2 regions of the Streptomyces sp. NPDC053493 genome follow, and region 2 is predicted to be linked to the other one. Evidence: riboswitches for the same ligand, from Rfam matches in the RefSeq annotation. Region 2 holds a riboswitch; the other holds the start of a gene.
What was found. A riboswitch is a leader RNA that binds a small molecule or an ion and turns the genes downstream of it on or off. The one in region 2 is predicted to bind thiamine pyrophosphate.
Positions count from the first base shown of each region.

Region 1: another riboswitch for thiamine pyrophosphate. It lies ahead of thiC (phosphomethylpyrimidine synthase ThiC); the one in region 2 lies ahead of ACIGO8_RS00430 (thiamine ABC transporter substrate binding subunit).

Region 1 covers NZ_JBITXS010000004.1:156,378-160,765, forward strand. Annotated here, with positions in the region: gene ACIGO8_RS14035 (hypothetical protein) at 1-370, shown strand, start outside; gene thiC (phosphomethylpyrimidine synthase ThiC) at 502-2,295, opposite strand; TPP riboswitch at 2,290-2,405, opposite strand; gene ACIGO8_RS14045 (YibE/F family protein) at 2,478-3,854, shown strand; gene ACIGO8_RS14050 (SsgA family sporulation/cell division regulator) at 3,981-4,388, opposite strand, start outside.
Region 2 covers NZ_JBITXS010000001.1:102,566-106,953, reverse strand. Annotated here, with positions in the region: gene ACIGO8_RS00440 (phosphatidate cytidylyltransferase) at 1-918, shown strand, start outside; gene rlmN (23S rRNA (adenine(2503)-C(2))-methyltransferase RlmN) at 1,054-2,160, shown strand; TPP riboswitch at 2,190-2,300, shown strand; gene ACIGO8_RS00430 (thiamine ABC transporter substrate binding subunit) at 2,398-3,492, shown strand; gene ACIGO8_RS00425 (ABC transporter permease) at 3,585-4,388, shown strand, end outside.

The sequences.
Region 1 (4,388 bases), on a different contig from region 2:
GGCGCTGCGCAACAGCGCCACCGAAGTCCCCGCCCAGGCTCCCGACGACGAGCTGTCCCGCGCCCGCGCGGCCTGGTGCCGGGCGCTCCTCGAACGCGGCGTGCTGCCGTTCCTCCGCGACGCCCTCGCCGCCGCGCCGCCGCCCCTGCCGGACCAGTCACCGCCGCCGGCCGGCCGTATCCCCAAGGTGGGATACAGCGGGCCGGACTTCACCAGCCCGGCCGAGGGCGCGCCGGCCCCGCGCCCGGCCTACGCGAGCCCCGACTTCACCGGCCCTGACTTCACCAGCCCCGGCTTCACCGGCCCGGGCTTCGCCGACCCCGACCTCACCGGCCCGGACGCCGGCCCGCCCGAACAGCGCACCGGCTGAGGACGCCGGCCCACCGAACAACGCACAGGCGGACAACGCCGGCCCGCCCGAACAGCGCACAGGCTGAGGGCGCCGGCCCGCGACTCCCCCGGGACGTCGCGGGCCGGCCCCTCGGTTCGAAGGCGGTCCGGCTACTCCGCCATCGGCAGGTAGACCCGGTTGCCGGCCGCCGCGAACTCGGCCGACTTCTCCGCCATGCCCGCCTCGATCTCCTCGGCCTTCAGGTCACCGCCGTGCTCGCGGCGGATGTCCTGGGAGATCTTCATCGAGCAGAACTTCGGCCCGCACATCGAGCAGAAGTGCGCCGTCTTCGCGGGCTCCGCCGGCAGCGTCTCGTCGTGGAACTCCCGGGCCGTGTCCGGGTCGAGGGCCAGGTTGAACTGGTCCTCCCAGCGGAACTCGAAGCGCGCGTCGGACAGCGCGTCGTCCCACTCCTGCGCGCCCGGGTGCCCCTTCGCCAGGTCCGCCGCGTGCGCCGCGATCTTGTAGGTGATCACGCCGGTCTTCACGTCGTCCTTGTTCGGCAGGCCCAGGTGCTCCTTGGGCGTGACGTAGCAGAGCATCGCCGTGCCCCACCAGGCGATCATCGCCGCGCCGATGCCCGAGGTGATGTGGTCGTACGCGGGCGCGACGTCCGTGGTCAGCGGGCCGAGCGTGTAGAACGGCGCCTCCTCGCAGATCTCCTGCTGGAGGTCGATGTTCTCCTTGATCTTGTGCATCGGGACGTGGCCCGGGCCCTCGATCATCGTCTGGACGTTCATGCGCTTGGCGATCGTGTTCAGCTCGCCGAGCGTGCGCAGCTCCGCGAACTGGGCGTCGTCGTTGGCGTCCGCGATCGAGCCGGGCCGCAGGCCGTCGCCGAGCGAGTACGTGACGTCGTACGCCGCGAGGATCTCGCAGAGCTCCTCGAAGTTCGTGTAGAGGAAGTTCTCCTTGTGGTGCGCGAGGCACCAGGCGGCCATGATCGAGCCGCCGCGCGAGACGATGCCGGTCTTGCGGCGGGCGGTCAGCGGCACGTACGGCAGCAGCACGCCGGCATGCACCGTCATGTAGTCGACGCCCTGCTCGGCCTGCTCGACGACCGTGTCCTTGTAGATCTCCCAGGTCAGCTCCTCGGCCTTGCCGTCGACCTTCTCCAGGGCCTGGTAGAGCGGCACGGTGCCGATCGGCACGGGGGAGTTGCGCAGCACCCACTCGCGGGTGGTGTGGATGTTGCGGCCGGTGGACAGGTCCATGACCGTGTCGGCGCCCCACTTGGTCGCCCAGGTCATCTTCTCCACCTCCTCCTCGATGGAGGAGGTGACGGCGGAGTTGCCGATGTTGGCGTTGACCTTCACCAGGAAACGCTTGCCGATGATCATCGGCTCGATCTCCGGGTGGTTGACGTTGGCCGGGAGCACGGCGCGGCCGGCCGCGATCTCCTCGCGGACGACCTCGGGAGCGACGTTCTCGCGGATCGCGACGAACTCCATCTCCGGCGTGATCTCGCCACGGCGGGCGTACGCGAGCTGGGTCACGGCCTGACCGCCGCGGCCCCGGCGGGGCAGCCGCGGCCGGCCCGGGAAGACCGCGTCGAGGTTCTTCAGACCGCCGCCGCGCGGCGAGGTGTGCTTGATCCCGTCGTCCTCGGGACGGACGGGACGGCCCGCGTACTCCTCGGTGTCGCCGCGCGCGATGATCCAGTTCTCGCGCAGCGGCGGCAGGCCGCGTCGGACGTCGGTGTCGAGGGTGGGGTCGGTGTACGGACCGGACGTGTCGTACAGCGTCACGTCCTTGCCGTTGGTGAGGTGCACCTGGCGGACGGGCACCCGGAGGTCGGGGCGGGAACCCTCGACGTATCCCTTGTGCCAGCCCGGCGTGCGCTCCTGCTGGTCACCCGAGCCGTTCTGGCCGGAGGCAGGCGTGCGTGCATCCTGAATGGTCATGAGACCGAATCTCCCTACGCCGGCATTACCCGGTAACAGGTTCGGCGGTCGGCGCAGCGAATCGTCAGCGCCCTCTCAGCCCGGTGCTCCGAGCTCCCGCGTGTGCAAAGGTGCCACCACGCTAGCGTCATCCCTGGCGTGCTGAACAGTGGGGCCCCACCTGTTCTTGCGATGATCGACCCGTGACTCCCACGCATCAGACCCCCGAACCGCACGGCGAACCGCACGGCCACGGCCACAGCCACGGCCACGGGCCCGCCGCGCCCGTCTCCCGGCATCTGCGCAGAGTCATCGCCGCCGTCCTGATCCCCTTCGCCACCGCCGTGGTCGTCGGGCTCGTGGTGCTGTGGCCCGGCGGCACGCCCGCCCACCAGCGCACCGGCGTCGGCTTCGACCGGCAGACCGAGCAGGGCAAGGTCGTCTCCGTCGAGCACGTCGACTGCAAGGACGTGAACGCCGCCCAGGTCCCGCCGACCGGCGACACCTCGACACCGGAGGGCCGCGAGGCGGTCAACTCCCAGCAGGGCCAGTGCGCCAAGGCGAACGTCGAGGTCACCACGGGCCCGAACAAGGGCCGTACGTTCACCGAGATCGTGCAGCCGGACGCGCCGCGGCAACTCCACGAGGGCCAGGGCGTGGTGGTGGCGTACGCGCCCGACGCCCCGCGCGACCTGCAGTACTCGGTCACCGACGTGAACCGGAAGGTGCCGATCGCGGTGCTCGCCGGCATCTTCGCGCTCGCCGTCGTGGTCGTGGGCCGGATGCGCGGCGTGATGGCGCTGATCGCGCTCGCCGTGAGCTTCCTGGTGCTGACCCTCTTCATCCTGCCGGCGATCCTCGAGGGCTCGAATCCCCTGCTGGTCGCGGTCGTCGGGTCGAGCGCGATCATGCTGATCGCGCTCTACATGTGCCACGGGCTGTCCGCCCGCACCTCGGTCGCGGTGCTCGGCACCCTGATCTCGCTGCTGCTGATCGGTCTGCTGGGCTCGGTGTTCATCGACTGGGCCTCGCTCAGCGGCAACACCGACGACAACACCGGCCTCATCCACGGCCTCTACCCGGAACTCGACATGTCCGGCCTGCTGCTCGCCGGCATCATCATCGGTTCGCTCGGCGTGCTCGACGACGTGACGGTCACGCAGACCTCGGCGGTCTGGGAACTCCACCAGGCCGACCCGACGATGGGGCCGCGGGCGCTGTACCGGGCCGCGATCCGGATCGGCCGCGACCACATCGCCTCGGTGGTGAACACCCTGGTGCTCGCCTACGCCGGCGCCGCGTTGCCACTGCTGCTGCTGTTCTCCATCGCGCAGAGCAGCGTGGGGACGGTGGCCAACAGCGAGCTGGTCGCGGAGGAGATCGTCCGCACGCTGGTCGGGTCGATCGGCCTGGTCGCCTCGGTCCCGCTCACGACCGGCCTCGCGGCGCTGGTGGTGTCGGCCGACCGGCCGGGAGCCGCGGACGCGGCGGGGGGCGCGGGCGATGGTCGTGGCGGTGGCGTACGGAGCGGTCGCGGCGTCCGGGGCGGCGGGGGCGGCCGCCGCCGGAGGGCCAAGTGACCGCGTGAGGGCAGGGCGAAGGCCGGGTCGGGCCCGGGTCAGGGCGGAGTCGGGCCCGGGTCAGGGCCTACGTGTCGGGCGCGGCCGCCGATCCGGTCGTGGGGTCCGGTCGGGCCGCTTGAGCGGTCAGCCCGCGTTCTCCTCCGCCAGGATCCGCCCGAGCGCCGCCTCCAGGTTGTCCTCGAAGTCGCCCAGCGTCCGTTCCTGACCGAGCGGGACGAGCTTGTCCGTACGGTCGAGGAAGGCGACCAGCGGTGGCGCGCTCGCCCGGAACAGGGCGCGGTCGCTGCCGACCTGGAGCCGGATCGTCACGTCGGAGAGCACCTCGGGATCGGTCGGGGCGATGTGCACATCGCCGTCCCCGCTGGGCCGGTTGATCCCGTCGAGCAGCAGCTCACGGCCGAACGCCCAGGTGACGGGCGCGTCTCCGGGCAGGTGGAAGGTCATCCGCACCGCATAGGGGTCGCGGGTCTCGTACCGCAGTTCCACCGGGATCCTGAAGGCGAGCTCCTCGGAGACGAGGAAGCTCATCAG
Region 2 (4,388 bases):
GGTCCCCTGTTCCGTGACGAGACGCCGCACGAGCATCCGCAGGAGCCCATGTCCAGCCCGTCCCAGCCCGCGCCGGCGCCCCGGCAGCAGCCGCGGCAGAAGAAGAGCGCGGGCCGTGACCTGGGCGCGGCCATAGGAGTCGGGGTCGGGCTCGGCGCGGTCATCATCGCGTCGCTGTTCATCTGGAAGCCGGCGTTCGTCGGCGTGATAGCGGTCGCCGTGGTGGTGGGCCTGTGGGAGCTCACGTCCCGCCTCCAGGAGCGCAAGGGCATCAAGGCGCCGCTGGTCCCGCTGGCGGTGGGCGGCGCGGCGATGGTCGTCGCCGGTTACGTGCGGGGAGCGGAGGGCGCGTGGGTCGCGATGGCCCTGACGGCGCTCGCGGTGCTCGTGTGGCGGATGACGGAGCCGCCCGAGGGCTATCTGAAGGACGTCACGGCGGGTGTCTTCGCCGCGTTCTACGTGCCGTTCCTGGCGACGTTCGTGGCGATGATGCTGACGGCCGACGACGGTCCGCGGCGGGTGCTGACCTTCCTGCTGCTCACCGTGGTCAGCGACACCGGCGCGTACGCGGTGGGCTGGCGCTTCGGCAAGCACAAGCTGGCTCCGCGCATCAGTCCCGGCAAGACCCGCGAGGGCCTGGTCGGTGCGGTCGCCTTCGCGATGGCGGCGGGCGCGCTGTGCATGGAGTTCCTGATCGACGGCGGCGCGTGGTGGCAGGGCCTGCTCCTCGGCCTGGCGGTCGCGGCGAGCGCGACCCTGGGTGACCTGGGCGAGTCGATGATCAAGCGGGATCTGGGCATCAAGGACATGGGCACCCTGCTCCCGGGCCACGGCGGCATCATGGACCGTCTGGACTCGCTGCTGCCGACGGCGCCGGTGGTGTGGCTGCTGCTGGTCCTGTTCGTGGGCAGCGGCTGAGCGGCGCCTTCGGCGTACGACGCCTGCCAGAAGGGCCCCTGCCCGGCACCCGAGGTGCCGGGCAGGGGCCCTTCTCGTGGGCCGTCCCACGGGACGGAGCCGGTCGCGGATTCCGTCTGCGACACTGGTAGGACCATGCCCAAGCCCGGAGAACTCACTTTCGTCGCCCCGCGCGGAGCCAAGCAGCCCCCGCGGCACCTCGCCGACCTCACGCCCGCAGAGCGCAAGGAGGCGGTCGCCGCGATCGGCGAGAAGCCGTTTCGCGCCAAGCAGCTGTCCACGCACTACTTCGCGCGGTACGCGCACGACCCGGCGGAGTGGACCGACATTCCCGCCGGTGCGCGCGAGAAGCTGGCGGGGGAGCTGCTGCCCGATCTGATGTCGGTGGTGCGGCACGTCTCGTGCGACGACGACACCACCCGTAAGACGCTGTGGCGGCTGCACGACGGCACGCTCGTGGAGTCGGTGCTCATGCGCTACCCGGACCGGGTGACGATGTGCATCTCCTCGCAGGCCGGCTGCGGCATGAACTGTCCGTTCTGCGCGACCGGGCAGGCCGGTCTGGACCGGAACCTGTCGACGGCCGAGATCGTGCACCAGATCGTCGACGGCATGCGCGCGCTGCGCGACGGCGAGGTGCCCGGTGGGCCCGCGCGGCTGTCGAACATCGTGTTCATGGGCATGGGCGAGCCGCTCGCCAACTACAAGCGGGTGGTCGGCGCGATCCGCCGGCTGACGGATCCCGAGCCGGACGGGCTCGGCCTGTCGCAGCGCGGGATCACCGTCTCGACCGTCGGTCTGGTGCCGGCGATGCTGCGGTTCGCCGACGAGGGCTTCAAGTGCCGGCTCGCGGTCTCGCTGCACGCGCCCGACGACGAGCTGCGCGACACGCTGGTGCCGGTCAACACCCGCTGGAAGGTCCGCGAGGTCCTGGACGCGGCCTGGGAGTACGCGGAGAAGTCCGGCCGCCGGATCTCCATCGAGTACGCGCTGATCCGCGACATCAACGACCAGGCCTGGCGCGGTGACCTGCTGGGCCGGCTGCTCAAGGGCAAGCGGGTGCACGTCAACCTCATTCCGCTGAACCCGACGCCCGGCTCGAAGTGGACCGCGTCGCGTCCCGAGGACGAGAAGGCGTTCATCGAGGCGATCGCCGCCCACGGCGTGCCGGTGACCGTCCGCGACACCCGCGGTCAGGAGATCGACGGTGCCTGTGGACAGCTCGCCGCCGCCGAACGCTGACCTTGTACTCTGAGCTCGAACACATCTGCATATTCCGACAGGGGAGCGCCACAGCGCTGAGAGTGCGGTGACCGTCAGACCGCAGACCCTCTGAACCTCGCCCAGGTCATTCTGGGTAGGAAGTTCGGTCGTAACTCGAGCTGTTGCGCCCTGCCCGCGCCCGGTGTTCCCGGTCGCGGGCAGGGCCGCGTCTCTTCCTGGTCACACCCAGGAGGAAAACCAGTGAGCACCACCAAGGTGGGCACCAAGAAGGCCGCCGCCGCCGCGCTCGTCGCGGCGCTCGGCGTCACCACCCTCGCCGCGTGCGGCGGCGGGGACGGCGGCAAGGACAAGGGCGCCGGCACTCCCGCGCCCAAGACCGTCACCCTCGTCAGCCACGACTCCTTCAACGCCTCCAAGGAGGTGCTGGCGGAGTTCACGAAGAAGACCGGCTTCACGGTCAAGGTCCTCAAGAGCGGTGACGCCGGCGAGGCCGTCAACAAGGAGATCCTGACCAAGGGCTCGCCGCAGGGCGACGTCTTCTTCGGCGTCGACAACACGCTGCTGTCCCGCGCCCTCGACAACGGCATCTTCACCTCGTACGAGGCGAAGGGCCTGGACCGGATCCCGGCCGCGCTGCAGCTCGACAAGGAGCAGCACCGGGTCACGCCGATCGACTCCGGCGACATCTGCGTCAACTACGACAAGCAGTACTTCGCCGGCAGGAAGCTCACGCCGCCGCAGACCTTCGACGACCTGGCCAAGCCGGAGTACAAGGACCTCCTCGTCGTCGAGAACCCCGAGCGCTCCTCCCCGGGCCTCGGCTTCCTGCTGGGCACCGCCGCGAAGTACGGCGACGCGGGCTGGCCGGACTACTGGAAGAAGCTCAAGGCCAACGGCGTGAAGACCGTCGACAGCTGGGAGCTGGCCTACAACCAGGAGTTCTCCGGCTCGGCCGGCGGCAAGAAGGCCAAGGGCGACCGTCCGCTGGTCGTCTCCTACGCCTCCTCCCCGCCGGTCGAGGTGCTGTACGCCGACCCGCAGCCGAAGGTGGCGCCGACCGGCGTGTCCACGGGCACCTGCTTCCGGCAGACCGAGTTCGCCGGTCTGCTGAACGGGGCGAAGAACCCGGAGGGCGGCAAGGCGCTGATCGACTTCCTGATCTCCAAGAGGTTCCAGGACGACATGCCGCTGCAGATGTTCGTCAACCCCGTCACGAACGACGCGACGCTGCCCGCGCTCTTCACCCAGCACGGCGTGGTGATCGACAAGCCGGAGACCCTGGAGCCGAAGAAGATCGCCGACCACCGTGACCAGTGGATCCAGCAGTGGACCTCGCTCGTCCTGAAGTAGCCCGGAATCCCGGCGAGGGGCCCGCCGAGGGCCCCGGCCGGGAGTCCGTCCGCGCGGGCCGCGTCAGGGGAAGCGCGGCGCGGCTCGCGCTGATGGTGCTGCCCGTCGCGTTCTTCGCGGTCTTCTTCGCCTGGCCCGTCGTCTCGATCGTCGAGCGCGGGCTGAGGCCGGAGGGGCGGTGGGAGTTCGGCCGGTTCGGCGAGACGCTCGCCCGGCCGGAGATCCTGGACGTCCTGTGGTTCACGCTGTGGCAGGCGCTCGCCTCCACCGCGCTGACGCTGCTCGTCGCGCTGCCCGGCGCGTACGTCTTCGCCCGCCTCGACTTCCCCGGCAAACAGCTCCTGCGGGCGGTCGTCACGGTGCCGTTCGTGCTGCCCACCGTCATGGTCGGCACCGCGTTCCTCGCCCTGGTGGGCCGCCGGGGCCTGCTCGACGAGCTGTGGGGCGTGCGGCTCGACACCACGGTGTGGGCGATCCTGCTCGCCCATGTCTTCTTCAACTACGCGGTCGTCGTCCGCACCGTCGGCGGCCTGTGGTCGCAGCTCGACCCGCGCCAGGAGGAGGCCGCCCGGGTCCTGGGCGCCTCCCGGTGGCGGGCCTGGCGGACGGTGACGCTGCCGGCGCTCGGCCCGGCGGTCGCCGCCGCCGCGCTGATGGTCTTCCTGTTCACCGCGAGCTCCTTCGGCATCGTGCAGATCCTCGGCGGTCCGGCGTACTCCACGCTGGAGACCGAGATCTACCGGCAGACCGCCGACCGGCTCCAGCTGTCGACGGCCGCCGTGCTCACGATGGTGCAGTTCGTCGCCGTCGGTGTGGTCCTCGCCGTGCACGCCCGGACGGTACGGCGCCGGGAGACGGCGCTGAAGCTGCTCCCGCCGGAGCGCACCGCGCGCCGG